One region of the Neobacillus sp. plas4 genome, then DNA from elsewhere that is predicted to be linked to it. Evidence: predicted binding sites of a transcription regulator. Region 1 holds the regulator's gene; each other region holds the start of a gene.
What was found. Region 1 encodes CtsR, which represses protease genes until heat stress. Its sites were predicted from a motif close to ATGGTCAATAAAGGTCAAACA; they were not measured.

Region 1 (5,301 bases):
TGTTCTGTATCCCTCAAGGACGCTGCTTTTTCAAATTCTTGGCTTTGAACAGCAGAATCTTTCTCCTTACGAACTTCATCAAGCTTCACTTCTAATTCTTTCAAATTTGGCGGTGTTGTATAAGAACGTAAACGGACTTTTGACCCAGCTTCATCAATTAAGTCGATTGCTTTATCTGGGAGAAAACGGTCAGAAATATAGCGGTCAGACAGCTTTACCGCTGCTTCAATAGCCTCATCTGTAATGGAAACACGGTGATGCGCTTCATAACGATCTCGAAGACCTTCTAGTATTCTGACCGACTCCTCAGCTGTTGGCTCATCCACACGAATTGGCTGGAAGCGGCGTTCTAGTGCGGCATCTTTTTCAATATACTTACGATATTCATCCAGCGTAGTGGCTCCAATACATTGAAGCTCGCCACGTGCTAGGGATGGCTTTAAGATGTTAGAAGCGTCAATCGCACCTTCTGCTCCACCTGCTCCAATTAATGTGTGCAATTCATCGATAAAAAGAATGATATTGCCAGCCTGGCGAATTTCATCCATAACCTTTTTCAAACGATCTTCAAATTCTCCACGATATTTGGTACCAGCTACAACTGTTCCCATATCTAATGTCATAACTCGCTTATCACGAAGAATCTCTGGAACCTCGTTATTCACAATTTGTTGTGCAAGTCCTTCAGCAATAGCTGTTTTACCGACACCTGGTTCACCAATTAAAACTGGGTTGTTTTTTGTACGACGGCTTAACACTTCAATAACACGCTGAATTTCTTTACTTCTTCCAATGACAGGGTCCAAGCTTCCTTCTCTAGCGATTGACGTTAAATCTCTAGCTAGACTGTCGAGAGTTGGAGTATTTGCGCTGACTGAGGTCCCTCCCTGATGTCCGCCAGATTCATTACTGCCTAGCAATTGAAGTACCTGTTGACGTGCTTTATTCAAACTTACTCCTAGGTTATTAAGAACTCTTGCTGCTACACCTTCTCCTTCACGGATTAAGCCAAGGAGAATATGCTCTGTACCAACATAAGAATGTCCTAATTTTCTAGCCTCATCCATAGATAATTCAATAACCTTTTTCGCTCTAGGTGTGTAGTGGATCGTTTGGGATGCTTCCTGGCCCTTTCCGATTAACGATTCTACTTCCTTTTGAATTTTCTCAGAACCTAGTCCAAGCCCATAAAGCGCTTTTGCAGCAATGCCTTCTCCCTCACGGACTAAACCTAATAAAATATGCTCAGTTCCAATATTGTTGTGTCCTAGTCTAATTGCTTCCTCTTGTGCTAAAGCTAATACCTTTTGAGCTCTCTCAGTAAAACGGCCAAACATCATATTCCATTCCTCCTCACCTTTTATCTTGCTCCATTTTTAGTCGTTCTCGAATTAGGGCTGCTCGTCTTATATCTCTTTCATTTGGTCTTAAATGCCCGCCTGCGTATTGCTGCAGGAATCCTGGCTGCGTTAAAATCATTAATTCATTTAAAATATTCTTAGGGAGATTATCAATGTATCCCATATCAATACCTAAGCGAAGATCAGATAAGCACTTTGCAGCCTCTTTCGTTTCAATGATCCTGCTATTGGATAACACACCATAAGATCGGAATACTCTATCTTCTAATTGTATGTTCGAAGTTTTGCGTAATGCTTCACGTGCAGACCTTTCTTGTGAAATTAACTGGCTTACAACACCTTTTAGGTCACGGCAAATATCTTCCTCTGACTTTCCTAATGTAATTTGATTGGAGATTTGAAATATATTGCCGAGCGCTTCACTCCCCTCACCATAGATCCCTCTTACAACCAATCCCAGCTGATTAATGGCCGGAATGATACGATTTATTTGCTGGGTCAAAATAAGCCCTGGCAAATGCATCATGACTGAAGCTCGGAGACCGGTACCTACATTCGTAGGGCAGCTTGTAAGATATCCGTGCTTCTCATCAAAACCAAAGTGAATAAAACTCTCAAGCCAATCGTCCAATTCATTTGCTGCGGCCAAAGCCTCTGTTAATTGCAGTCCTGGAAATAAACATTGAATGCGGATATGATCCTCTTCATTAATCATAATACTAACTTCTTCATTTTCGGTTAAAAGAACTGCACCATATGGTGAATCCTCTGCTAAATTTGGACTAATCAAATGCTTTTCTACTAACACCCTTTTTTGTAAAGGCTGTAATTCATCAATTTTTAGTAATTCCATTTGCCCAAACTTTGAAAAATTTGATTCACGGAGTATTTCTTCCATCCTTAAAATAATGGATTGTGCTTCTTCGTGGGAAAATAATGTTGGAAATTTTACATTCTCAAAGTTTCGGGCTAAACGGATTCGGGAACTAAGGACAATATCTGAATCAGGTCCCTCCTCGCTCATCCATGAGCTGACTGCTTGACTAATAAAGCGTTCAAGCGACACGTTATTCCCCTCCCTTATTGCTGCCCGGTAATTCTTTTTCAAGTGTTCGGATTTCGTCTCGGATCTGAGCAGCTTTCTCAAATTCTTCTTGTTGGATTAATTCTTTTAGTTCACTTTTTAGATTTTCTACTTGTTTTTTTAGGTGAATACCTCCACCTATTCTTTTCGGTATTTTACCGCTATGTGACCAATTCCCGCTGTGAAGTCTCTTTAAAACTGGCGGAAGCTGCTCATGAAATGTCTCATAACAATGGGCACATCCGAAACGCCCCACTTTGATGAATTGCGGAAAGGTCATCGAACATACATTACACTGGAGAATTTCTTCCTGATGGAACGTATTTTGATTTTGCTTTTGAACAGTAGTATCTATATTTAATAGACCTGCTAATAGGTTATTAAAAGTAAAACCAGATCCTCCAGTAATCATAAACATCTCGCCCTTTTCATGGGCACACTTTTCGCAAAGATTAACTTCCGTTTTTTCACCGTTGATGATTTTTGTAAAATGCAGTGCAGCAGGCCTTTGATTACATTCCTGGCAAATCATTTTTTATTTCACCTCTCTAGCTGGTATATATTATTTATATTTCAATGATGTTAACATTGCTTTTAACATTCTAGCTCTAAGTTCATCTCGGAATGGAAGATCAATATATAAGACTGAACGATCAATAACACTTAACATAATTTTCGCTTCTCTTTTTGTGATTATCTCCTCATGGACTAGTCTATAGATAACATCTTCTGCCGTAGACTGTGCAATACGATTATCAAAGAGTGATAGTAAATGATCGATTACGTCAACTAAATCATGTGACTGAACCTTCATAATTCGAATATATCCGCCTCCCCCGCGTTTACTTTCTACGATATATCCTCGTTCAATGGTAAAGCGTGTATTAATGACATAATTGATTTGTGAAGGAACACATTGAAATTTATCAGCAATTTCACTGCGCTTTATTTCAACATGCTCTTGCTCACTCATTTCTAGCACTTGCTTCAAATACTTTTCGATAATATCGGAGATGTTCCTCATCTTCCCACCTCCTTCATCTGACTTTGACTATCTTTGACTTTAATTATACTGAAAATTTTATGTAGTTGCAAACAACTGCTACTAATGATTTTCTCCATATTTCGCGTGTGTGAAACCTGTTAAATTAGTTTTTAGGTAATTTGTAGGGGGTGGAGGAGCTTTGTGGCTTTTGATTCCCTTTATCGTGGGAGAATTAAGCTTGAGGGAATCAAAGAGTGGCTTGGTTCCCTTTATCGTGGGAAAATCAGGTTTGAGGGAATCAAAGAGTTGGCTTGGTTCTCTCTATCGTGGGGAAAATCAGGTTTGAGGGAATCAAAGAGTTGGCTTGGTTCCCTCTCTCGTGGGAAAATCAGGTTTGAGGGAATCACATTGGGGTTCTGATTCCCTCAAACCTTAATTATGACCTCTTTTGGAAATCAGATTACATAATTCTCCGACTATCGTTCCCCTTTTCAATAAAAATGCCCCCGCACGGGCACGAATAGCCAGCTTTTGTTACCTCTTTTTAGTAAAACACCACCGCATGGGCACGAATAACCAACATTCGTTCCTCTTTTTAGTAAAACACCATCATACGGGCATGAATCTTCTATAACTATTCTGTCTCCACCCTTTAAACATCCAAATAACACAAAAAAACACAACCCTAATCAGGTTGTGCTTCATTTGCCTGGCAACGTCCTACTCTCACAGGGACAAAGTCCCAACTACCATCGGCGCTGAGAAGCTTAACTTCCGTGTTCGGTATGGGAACGGGTGTGACCTTCTCGCTATTGCTGCCAGACTATTTAATTGAGGTTCATTCCCTCAAAACTAGATAATGTCAGAAGAAGTTTAGTAAAAACGAGTTCATCTTTTAAAAATTGGTTAAGTCCTCGAACGATTAGTATCAGTCAGCTCCACACGTCACCGCGCTTCCACCTCTGACCTATCAACCTGATCATCTTTCAGGGTTCTTACTAGCTTGACGCTATGGGAAATCTCATCTTGAGGGGGGCTTCATGCTTAGATGCTTTCAGCACTTATCCCGTCCGCACATAGCTACCCAGCGATGCCTTTGGCAAGACAACTGGTACACCAGCGGTGCGTCCATCCCGGTCCTCTCGTACTAAGGACAGCTCCTCTCAAATTTCCTGCGCCCACGACGGATAGGGACCGAACTGTCTCACGACGTTCTGAACCCAGCTCGCGTACCGCTTTAATGGGCGAACAGCCCAACCCTTGGGACCGACTACAGCCCCAGGATGCGATGAGCCGACATCGAGGTGCCAAACCTCCCCGTCGATGTGGACTCTTGGGGGAGATAAGCCTGTTATCCCCGGGGTAGCTTTTATCCGTTGAGCGATGGCCCTTCCATGCGGAACCACCGGATCACTAAGCCCGACTTTCGTCCCTGCTCGACTTGTAGGTCTCGCAGTCAAGCTCCCTTGTGCCTTTACACTCTGCGAATGATTTCCAACCATTCTGAGGGAACCTTTGGGCGCCTCCGTTACTCTTTAGGAGGCGACCGCCCCAGTCAAACTGCCCACCTGACACTGTCTCCCACCCCGATCAGGGGTGAGGGTTAGAATTTCAATACAGCCAGGGTAGTATCCCACCGACGCCTCCACCGAAGCTGGCGCTCCGGCTTCTCAGGCTCCTACCTATCCTGTACAAGCTGTACCAAAATTCAATATCAGGCTACAGTAAAGCTCCACGGGGTCTTTCCGTCCTGTCGCGGGTAACCTGCATCTTCACAGGTAGTATAATTTCACCGAGTCTCTCGTTGAGACAGTGCCCAGATCGTTACGCCTTTCGTGCGGGTCGGAACTTACCCGACAAGGAATTTCGCT
Region 2 (5,301 bases), 1.4 Mb from region 1:
TTACAACAGAGTGCTCTTGGACCTTGCCAGCAATGATAGCCCTAGCTAGTTTTGTCTCGATATTTCTTTGAATATACCTTTTTAATGGTCTGGCTCCATAAATAGGGTCGAACCCATTTACAGCAATAAACTCTTTTGCACTGTCTGCAATTACCACTTCTATCTCCTTTTCCTTTAATCTGCTTTGAAGTTCCTTCATCATTTTTACTACGATATCTTTTATTTCGGTTAACGATAACGGTTTAAAAAGAATGGTTTCATCAATCCTATTTAAAAATTCAGGTCGGAAATGACTTTTCAATTGTCCGAGAACCTTTTCCCTTGTTGCCTCTGATATTTCTACCTCATTTTCATTCCGGTCTAGTAAGAAATGAGAACCAATATTAGAGGTCATGATGATGACTGTATTTTTAAAATCCACTACCCTTCCTTGTGAATCTGTAACTCTGCCATCATCTAGTGCCTGTAAGAGAATATTAAATACCTCCGGATGTGCCTTTTCAATCTCATCCAACAGAATAACAGAATAAGGTCTTCTTCGAACAGCTTCCGTTAGTTGTCCGCCTTCTTCATATCCCACATATCCTGGAGGGGCTCCAATCAACCGTGAAACTGCGTGTTTTTCCATATACTCGGACATATCGATTCGAATCATTTGCTCTTCACTGTCAAACAATGCCTCTGCCAATGCTTTGGCAAGTTCAGTTTTTCCTACACCGGTTGGTCCTAAGAAGAGAAAAGAACCAATCGGTCTGTTTGGATCCTTAATTCCAGCACGGGCCCGTAAAACGGCATCTGCAACTAATTGGACCGCTTCATTTTGTCCGATAACTCGCTCATGCAATATGGATTCTAATCGCAAGAGTTTCTCCCTTTCACCTTCTACCAGCTTAGAGAGTGGGATTCCTGTCCATCTTGAAACAATGTTTGATATCTCTTCTCCTGTCACTTCCTCACGAAGAAGCTTCTCTTGCTTCGACGCAGCTGATTCCAGTTCTTTCAGTTCTTTTTCAGCCAAAGGAATCCGACCATGTCGGAGTTCTGCTGCAGTGTTTAAATCATATTTATCTTCTGCCTGTTGCAATTCTCTTCGGAGTTTTTCAAGTTGCTCCCTTTTATCCTGCAATTTTTGAATTCCTTGTTTCTCATGCAGCCACTGTGCTTTCATGCTGTTTGCATGATCTTTTAATTCTGCCAGCTCCTTTAAGAGAGTATCGAGTCTTTTTTTGCTTGCATCGTCCTGCTCTTTTCTTAATGCCGCTTCTTCTATTTCTAACTGCATTACTCTCCGTGTTACCTCATCAAGTTCTGTCGGCATAGAATCAATTTCTGTTCGTATTAGTGCACATGCTTCATCCACTAGATCAATCGCTTTATCCGGCAGAAAGCGATCGGAAATATACCGGTCAGATAAAGTTGCAGCTGCCACAAGAGCATGATCATGGATTTTCACACCATGGTGAACTTCAAATCTTTCTTTTAAGCCACGTAAAATAGAAATGGTGTCTTCCACATTAGGTTCTTGAACAAGTACTTGCTGAAATCTGCGTTCCAGGGCAGGATCCTTTTCAATATATTTTCGATGTTCATCAAGGGTGGTTGCCCCAATACAGTGCAGCTCACCACGAGCCAGCATCGGTTTTAACATATTTCCAGCATCCATAGCCCCATCCGTTTTTCCTGCTCCAACAATGGTGTGAAGCTCATCAATGAATAATAGAATCTGTCCTTCACTTTTTTTCACTTCATTTAGTACCGCTTTTAATCTTTCTTCAAATTCACCCCTGAACTTAGCCCCTGCAATTAATGCACTCATATCTAATGAGAAAATTGTTTTATCTTTTAATCCTTCAGGAACATCTTTCCTCACGATTCGCTGAGCAAGCCCCTCAACAATTGCTGTTTTCCCCACTCCAGGCTCACCAATCAAAACAGGGTTATTTTTAGTCTTTCTTGATAAAATTCGAATTACATGCCGAATTTCAGTATCTCTTCCAATAACAGGATCCAATTTACCTGCTTTTACTTCTGCCACAAGGTCTCTGCCATATTTACTAAGGGCATCGTAAACGGCTTCGGGATTTTGTGATGTCACTCTTTGGTTCCCCCTTATTTCCTTAATTGCGGACAAGATATCCTCTGGAGTTTTTCCGTTTGATTTAATAATCTTTTGTATTTCTGAATCGCCTGTATAGGAAGCAGCTAATAATATATGTTCAATCGACATAAAGTCATCTGAAAATTTGGCAGCAAAATCTTCAGCACTCACAAAAAGCCGCTGAAGCTTAGAAGTAATGTATAATTTCCCATGCTCTGTACCACTTCCGGTAACTTGTGGTTTTTTATCAAGAACTGATTGTAATGATTTTTCAACAACATCTGCCTTGATGCCAGCCTTTTCCAGGATCACTCGTAATAGACTATCTTCTTGACGAAGAAGTGTTAAGAATAAATGGGGTTCGTCAACCTCTTGATGGCTGCTCTTTATTGCCAACGATTGGGCATCTACTATCCCCTTTTGCAACCGTTCTGTCATACGATTTATATCCATATTTCACACCCCTTTGACCTTTTTTGACCTATTTACTTTTATTATATACGAATATGTAATTAAATAGAAAATAAAAGCCATCCACCTGGGATGACTTTTTTAAGGGCTCTTTTCTAAACTTTGTCAATTTGGAACAAATTTAAATGATTGTGCTAAGTTTACTCAATAAGAAAAGAGCCTGCAAACTTTATTCTAAAGTGCAAAATAGCTATTTCCACGTTAAAATCGGCTTTAAGATTTTAACAACAATCTTTACGAAAGATAGCCTTGTGAATAATTTAAGGTTTACGCTGGTAGGTCCATACACGTTCGTCATTTGATGTTTCCGGAAACCTGTCCCCTGCTTTTAACTTAATCTTTTTTGGATTATTGACATTTGACTCTGTATCACCGATTTCTATATATACACCATTGTTCGGTGCTCTTTGTCCAGATTTAAACTGCCTGCTTTGACCCATTAACTGTCCCTCCTTTTCTTGTACATCTTTATTATTTCCATTATATCCGGGGCCATTAAAGGAATAATTATGAAATAATGTCACTATATCGCTTATGGTCAATTTTGACGATTGTATGAATTTATGCCACAATTATTGATATATAAGCTTTGTTAACAATATAATTATAGTATTATCTAGTAAATGCAACCTTGACTGTCATTTATTTAGGAATACAAATTAGCGATTGATTTCGCCCCTTTAAGGTGGTTATTCGTATGCAGTCAATAATAGAATTACCTGTAAAATTAACCCAACTGTTTGAGACAGTTCACCATACAAAGAAAATTGAAAAGGGAACTTTTCTGTTTCAAGAAGGCTCTGTAGCCAATGAATTATATATTGTCCAAAGTGGTATCATTCAAATCGGAAAGATAATACCTGATGGCCGGGAACTAACACTGAGAATGTGTTCAAGAGGAGACTTTATTGGAGAACTAGATTTGTTTTCAACAGCGCCAAAGTATCTGTTAAGTGCACGTGTAGCTGAAAGCGGCGAAGTGGCTGTTATCATGAAAGTAGACCTTGAAGAAAAACTTGCACAGAGCACTGAACTCTCGCTTGAATTTATGAAATGGATGAGTCAACAATATCGGAAAACACAAACTAAATTTAGAGACCTCGTTCTTCATGGTAAGAAAGGTGCCTTATATTCTACACTTATCCGTATTACTAATAGTTACGGTACAAAAACAAATCAGGGAATTCTAATTGAATTACCATTAACCAATCAAGAATTAGCAAATTTTTGTGGAACATCACGGGAAGTAGTGAATCGATTACTAAGTGATTTAAGAAAAACAGGAATTATTTCCATTGATAAAGGTTCAATCACCATCCATGACCTTGATTATCTAAAGAATGAAATTGATTGTGAAGACTGCTCCCCAGAAATTTGTAAAATTGACTAAAAAAATCGGTCGCTTAGACCGATTTTTTTTAGTCAATTTCTTTTATTATCAAATTGATTAACAAGTTTAATTAATTGTTTCGAAATTTCCATCACAGCATTGTCTTCGGAAATATGAAAGACTGGAACCGTCAGATATTCCCTTACCACTTTCGTTAAAGCTTGATCCCAAACAATGACAGCCTTAATATTTTCTACATTTCTAATGAGTGATAGATCGTCATCATTCCTTAAAATGAGTAGTTTTGGATAGGCCTCTTTTTTATGTCCCTCAATTAAAATGAAATCCGGTCGAAAAAAACCCATAAAACGAATTTGTTCATCAAGGGTCCAAGCCGAATCTTCAGCTTGCACGACCATCCTGCCATCCCCTTCAACCAATGCTGCAGCTGCTCCTGCATCGAGATGTTTGGACGAATCCTTTTGAAGTGGTATATCCGGCCTACCACCGTGCCCATGATGCTTAATGGTGACTATCTTAAATCCATCCTTTTTTAATACTTGAAGCAGTTTTAATAAAAAAGTGGTTTTACCAGAATTTTGATATCCTGCCACTTGAAAAATGATGGACTTTACCAAGGCCATTCACTGCCAACTTGATCTTCAAGCAGCAAAATATCTACTTCATCACCCGCTTTAAAGCTTCTGGTCCCTCCTGGAAGAATCATCAAGGAATTAGCTCCAGAAAGACTCATGATGATATTCGATTTGTCTAATCCACTTGGTGTTGCATACAGGCTGCCATTTTTGATTGAAAAAGCACTGCGGACAAATCTCGTAAAAGGGTTAGCTTTAGGAAAATCAACCTCAAGTACCGCTTTTTCTTTTCGCAGATGTGGTTTGGCAGAAAAAAGCATTCTTCGAATAATCGGCCGAGTAAACAATTCAAATCCAACATAGCAGGCCGAAGGATTACCAGATAACCCAAATAGAAGCTTCCCTTCGAATTGAGCTACCGTTGTAACACTACCAGGTCTCATCGCCACTTTATTAAATAAAACCTCAGCACCCAGCTTTTCGTAAATCGCAGGTAGATAATCAAAATCCCCAACAGAAACGCCGCCAGTAGTAATGAGGATGTCTACCTTATCCAATGCATTTTTTACTGCAGTAAAGCACGTATCAAATACATCAGGGAGTTTACCATAATAGTGGACAATAGCGCCTGTTCTTTGAATTTGAGCAGCAATCATATGTGAATTACTGTTTCGAATTTTTCCAGGTACCAATTCTTCTTTTACCTCTAACAATTCAGTTCCCGTTGCAAATAACCCTATCACCGGCTTTTTTGCAACAGGCACTTGGTGATAGCCAAATGTCGCCAACATTGCTTGAATGCCTGG
Region 3 (5,301 bases), 1.2 Mb from region 1:
CCAATGAATTATCCGGTCATTCGCTGGGGAACTTGATTTTGGCGGCCATGACATCGATAACAGGGAACTTTGTTCATGCTATTCAAGAAATGAGTAAGGTATTAAATGTGCGAGGGAAGGTTCTGCCTGCAGCCAACCAAAGTGTTGTACTTCATGCAGAAATGGAGGATGGGACAGTCGTATCCGGTGAATCTAAAATTCCTTATTCCGGAAAGAAAATAAAAAAAGTTTTTTTAACACCAGAAGTGATCACGCCGCTGCCGGAATCAATACAGGCCATAAGACAGGCGGATTTAATCATTTTAGGTCCGGGGAGTTTGTATACAAGTATTTTACCTAACTTACTTGTACCAAGATTAGGAGAAGAAGTCTGCCGTTCGCATGCTAAAAAGGTGTATATTTGCAATTTAATGACACAGGCAGGAGAAACACACGGATTTACAGCGAGTGACCATGTGAAGGCTATTTATGATCATATGGCATGTGCCTTTATGGATACAATTCTGGTTAACAACAAAGAAATTCCTGAGGATATTCAGCTCCGGTACAATGAAGAACTTGCAAATCCTGTTTATTATGATTTGAACACCATTATGGAACTTGGTCTAGAGGTGGTTCACGCAGATATAGCCATACAGGAAAACGGGGCCCTTAGACACGATCCAAAAAAGGTTGCGAAAATATTGTATAATATCCTTATAAGTGAAACCAAAAGGCGTTATGAAGCGTAATACTATTTGGGATAAAAGGGGGTGAAGGGATGTCTTTCGCTTCGGAAACGAAAAAAGAATTAACGAATTTGGAAATAAAGCCATGTTGTATTCAAGCAGAGCTTTCTGCCCTCATACGAATGAATGGGTCTATGTCCTTTTCTAACCGTAAGTTAATTGTTGATATTCAGACCGAAAATGCTGCGATTGCTAGAAGGATTTATACATTAATAAAAAAGAGCTATGATGTACCTGTAGAACTATTGGTTCGGAAAAAAATGCGTTTAAAAAAGAACAATGTCTACATTGTCCGTCTATCACAGCGTGCGAAGGAAATACTAGAGGATATGAGGATCCTTGGTGAAGGATTTACCTTCATCCATGATATATCCGATGATCTAGTAAAAAAGAAATGCTGTAAACGTTCTTATTTACGCGGTGCATTTCTTGCTGGCGGTTCCGTTAATAATCCGGAGACTTCTTCTTATCATTTGGAAATTGCTTCGCTATATAAGGAACATAACGATTCCTTGTGCGAATTAATGAATAAATTTGGTCTTAATAGTAAAACGCTTGAGCGAAAAAAAGGTTATATTACTTACTTAAAAGAAGCAGAAAAAATTACTGAGTGTTTAAATATCATTGGTGCAGTCAATGCTCTTCTTCGCTTTGAAGATATACGGATTGTACGGGATATGAGAAATTCAGTTAATAGGCTCGTTAATTGTGAAACTGCGAACTTAAATAAGACCATTGGTGCGTCCATTCGTCAAGTTGAGAATATACGATATATTAACAATACGGTTGGATTGCATATTTTACCTGAAAAGTTAAGAGAAATAGCAGAACTCCGGCTCCATTATACGGATGTAACTCTTAAAGAATTAGGAGAAATGGTTAGCGGAGGTACAATTAGTAAATCAGGAATTAATCATCGGTTAAGAAAGATAGATGAAATCGCTGATAAGTTACGCTTAGGCGAAATGGCTTCAAGAAATTAGAGAACAAACGAGGAGGATTTAAAAATGGTAGAGAAACAAGTAGAAGTAAAATTGAAAACAGGTCTTCAAGCACGACCAGCAGCATTATTTGTGCAGGAAGCAAACAGATTTTCATCTGATATCTTTTTAGAGAAAGATGGTAAAAAGGTAAATGCAAAAAGCATTATGGGGCTTATGAGTTTAGCTGTTGGTTCAGGCGTGGCTGTAAATATTGTCGCTGAAGGCGATGATGAAGAAAAAGCAGTTGAAGCATTATCTCTTTTTGTTCAGAATGAACAATAAACCTTGAAAGAGTTTGACCTAAAATTGGTCAAACTCTTTTCCTATATATGGGTAGGGGAACTATGTGGTTCATAGTGACCGAGATGTAAATTTGGATGAATCTGTGTAACTATGGGGGGTTCATAGTGACCGAGATATAAAATTTAGATGGATCTGTGTAACTATGGGGGGTTCATAGTAACCGAGAAATAAAATTTGGATGGGTCTGGGTAACTATGAGGGGTTCATAGTTACCGAGATGTAAAGTTTGGATGGATCTGGGTTACTATGAGGGGGTTCGTAGTGACCGAGATGTAAAGTTTGGATGGATCTGGGTAACTATGGGGGGTTCATAGTGACCGAGATATAAAATTTGGATGGGTCTGGGTAACTATGAGAGTTCATAGTTACCGAGATGTAAAGCTTGGATGGATCTGGGGAACTTTGAAGGTTCATAGTGACCTAAAGAGATTCACTAAATGAGTTTAGGTCACTCGAGCAGCTCTGCAATGCCCGAGAACTTATCCAAGCAACAGTCCGGTCACTCCACCTCAGGCAATAGGCACAAAAAAACAGCCGTCATAAACCAACGGCTGCTCCACTTTTACTTATCTTTCTTTTCTTCTGTAATGCTTCTAGTGATAATATGGTCAACAAGACCGTATTCTTTTGCTCTTTCAGCAGTCATAAAGTTATCGCGGTCTGTATCCTTTTGGATGACCTCTAAAGGCTGACCAGTACGATCGGCTAAGATACCGTTTAATTTTTCACGAAGGAATAAAATACGTTTAGCAGCTATTTCAATTTCAGTCGCTTGACCTTGTGCACCGCCTAGTGGCTGGTGGATCATTACTTCTGCATTTGGTAACGCATAGCGCTTGCCTTTTGTTCCTGCTGCAAGTAGGAAGGCACCCATTGATGCAGCCATACCGATACAAATCGTTTGTACATCCGGCTTAATGAACTGCATTGTGTCATAAATTGCCATACCAGCAGTAATACTTCCGCCAGGGCTGTTAATATAAATGGATATATCCTTCTCAGGGTTTTCAGCTTCAAGGAAAAGTAATTGTGCGACAATGCTGTTCGCAACATGATCGTCAATACCACTGCCAAGCATAATAATACGGTCTTTTAACAGACGAGAATAAATATCGTATGCTCTTTCACCACGGTTTGTTTGTTCAATAACTGTAGGAATCAAATTCATTTTTCTTCCTCCTTTAAGTATGAAAAATATTTACTTATGTATTGTAATCATACACTGATGGTCAATTAAGGTCAAACAATTCGTCTTTAAAATGTTCGACAACTTTCACTACTACAGCATAACCACTGAAAGACAATTTTAACCCTAATCTGTCTTGCAAAATTTCTTGAAATGGCATATAATATATAAGTCGCACATATGCGCTCGTGGTGCAACGGATAGCACGTAAGATTCCGGTTCTTAAAATGGGGGTTCGATTCCCTCCGAGCGCGTCATAAACTTTGTTAATTAAAAAAGTGCCCTACGCTTTATAAAGCATAGGGCACTTTTTTTAATTTTTTTCTGCAATAAAGTTACGCTCACTTATCTCCCTTGAAGCTCGTTAAAGAACTGTATGAAGTGGATAGGATGGGAAAGCAGCAGTTTCTGTATCATTAAAAAAGTACTATTATTCTAACGAGATCTTGAATACTCCCATCTTGAGGACTTCTTGTAAAAACTCGAAGTTCTCCTGTGCTTACAGTTGGTGTTCTGTCAAATGGTAACGTACTGCTGAAATTACCATACTTGGGACCTCCAGCACCCGTCAATGTAAAACGCTCATTGGATACGATCACTCCATTTGCATCTATTAGTTCATGATTAAGAACTGCTTCGAAAGCTCTTGCTTGTCCTTCTATTCGCTGATTGCTAACAACTTTTGTCCCGGGAAGTGGAGTCCATACAACAATATTTCGGGAAGTTGGCAAAGGGAGTATTAAATGAAAATTTGGCCATATTATGTCTTTTTGAAAACCAGGTCTGTCTAGATTTGCTTTGATAATACTAGAAAGCGATATTCCAAATCTACGCGAAATGTCAAAAAGGGAATCCCCGGATTGGATTTCATAGATAAAAACAGGAACCAGAAATTGTTGATCAGGAAAAATAAGGTTAGGGTTCGCCAAGTTGTTGATACCTGATACTAAATCGGTAAATGTGCTAAATCTCGAAGCAATCCCACTTACTGAATCTCCGGATTTTACTACATAAAATACCTTTCCTAATTTTGATAGATTTGGAACGACTAATACATTTCCGGGAAAGATAACCCCAGAATCGGTAACTGGTGAAAATAAGTGGTTTGCTTGTACGATTGCTCTTACCTAGCTTCCAAATCTCCTAGCTATCCGAAAAAGAGTGTCCCCTTTACGAACTGTATAAATAAATTCCTTTTTTGCAACTATTGTCAATTCATACACCGCCTTCTTCTTGTTCAATTAGCTACAATATATGAATTTATAATCAAAATAGATTGGACGAGTTTACCCTGTAAACGATAAAATTGCCGACCGGCCGCCTCCTTTAAAGATTAAACGATAATCAAATTTTCAAATTACATACTAATAAACGTCTGTACTTAAAAATAAAGAGGTATTAAGCCGAAGGTTCACTTCCAGCTGATTGCCTTATGAAAAAAATTAAGAATGAATCAATATAATAATTTTAAAACAATCAATAAATCCTTGTGAAATTCACATTTCCCAGGAGGTTTTTTATTTGTAAATGTTATTTACCATACACGAAACAGCCATCATCATGTAAAATAGAGCAAGGGGGGAATAGTAATGGATCTAAAGGCAGGTTTATGGCAACAGCAAACATTGAAATTGGCAATGACACAGGAATTGACACAAGCGATTGCACTATTACAATATACAGCTCAGGAGCTTTCTTCTTTTTTAGAAAACAAGGCACTTGAAAATCCCCTTTTACAGGTTGAGAATCAAAACATTCAGCCTATTAACCCATTAATAGACCGCAATCGGAGGAAACATACGAACCATACAGAAAAAGAGTGGATTGAACAAATTGCTGCAAAGTCGTTTTCTGTGGAAGAACAACTGATCAATCAACTTACCCTTCATAAATACTCTAGTATTCAATTAAAAGTAATCAAACATCTTATTGAGCATCTAGATGTAAACGGATACTTAACTTCAGAGCCGAAGGAAATTTCCGAACAATTGTCTGTTCCTTTAGAATTGGTAGAAGAGAGCATTATCGTCATCCAAACGCTAGAGCCTGCAGGTATAGGTGCTCGAAACCTTCAAGAATGCTTATTAATTCAAGTAGAACG

Region 2: clpB (ATP-dependent chaperone ClpB) is a predicted target of CtsR. The motif match lies at 2,562-2,582, and genes of this name have one in related genera.
Region 3: clpP (ATP-dependent Clp endopeptidase proteolytic subunit ClpP) is a predicted target of CtsR. The motif match lies at 3,240-3,260, and genes of this name have one in related genera.

What each region holds. Positions count from the first base shown of each region.
Region 1 covers NZ_CM170152.1:139,055-144,355, reverse strand. Annotated here, with positions in the region: gene clpC (ATP-dependent protease ATP-binding subunit ClpC) at 1-1,340, opposite strand, end outside; gene mcsB (protein-arginine kinase McsB) at 1,354-2,427, opposite strand; gene mcsA (protein-arginine kinase activator protein McsA) at 2,429-2,977, opposite strand; gene AC2TFD_RS00680 (CtsR family transcriptional regulator) at 3,008-3,469, opposite strand; rRNA gene rrf (5S ribosomal RNA) at 4,138-4,253, opposite strand; rRNA gene AC2TFD_RS00670 (23S ribosomal RNA) at 4,333-5,301, opposite strand, start outside.
Region 2 covers NZ_CM170152.1:1,565,447-1,570,747, reverse strand. Annotated here, with positions in the region: gene clpB (ATP-dependent chaperone ClpB) at 1-2,551, opposite strand, end outside; gene AC2TFD_RS07840 (YjzC family protein) at 2,830-3,009, opposite strand; gene AC2TFD_RS07835 (Crp/Fnr family transcriptional regulator) at 3,267-3,959, shown strand; gene mobB (molybdopterin-guanine dinucleotide biosynthesis protein B) at 3,992-4,543, opposite strand; gene AC2TFD_RS07825 (molybdopterin molybdotransferase MoeA) at 4,531-5,301, opposite strand, start outside.
Region 3 covers NZ_CM170152.1:5,020,542-5,025,842, reverse strand. Annotated here, with positions in the region: gene AC2TFD_RS25440 (gluconeogenesis factor YvcK family protein) at 1-731, shown strand, start outside; gene whiA (DNA-binding protein WhiA) at 761-1,711, shown strand; gene AC2TFD_RS25430 (HPr family phosphocarrier protein) at 1,736-1,993, shown strand; gene clpP (ATP-dependent Clp endopeptidase proteolytic subunit ClpP) at 2,577-3,182, opposite strand; tRNA gene AC2TFD_RS25420 (tRNA-Arg) at 3,383-3,454, shown strand; gene AC2TFD_RS25415 (LysM peptidoglycan-binding domain-containing protein) at 3,617-4,129, opposite strand; gene rpoN (RNA polymerase factor sigma-54) at 4,790-5,301, shown strand, end outside.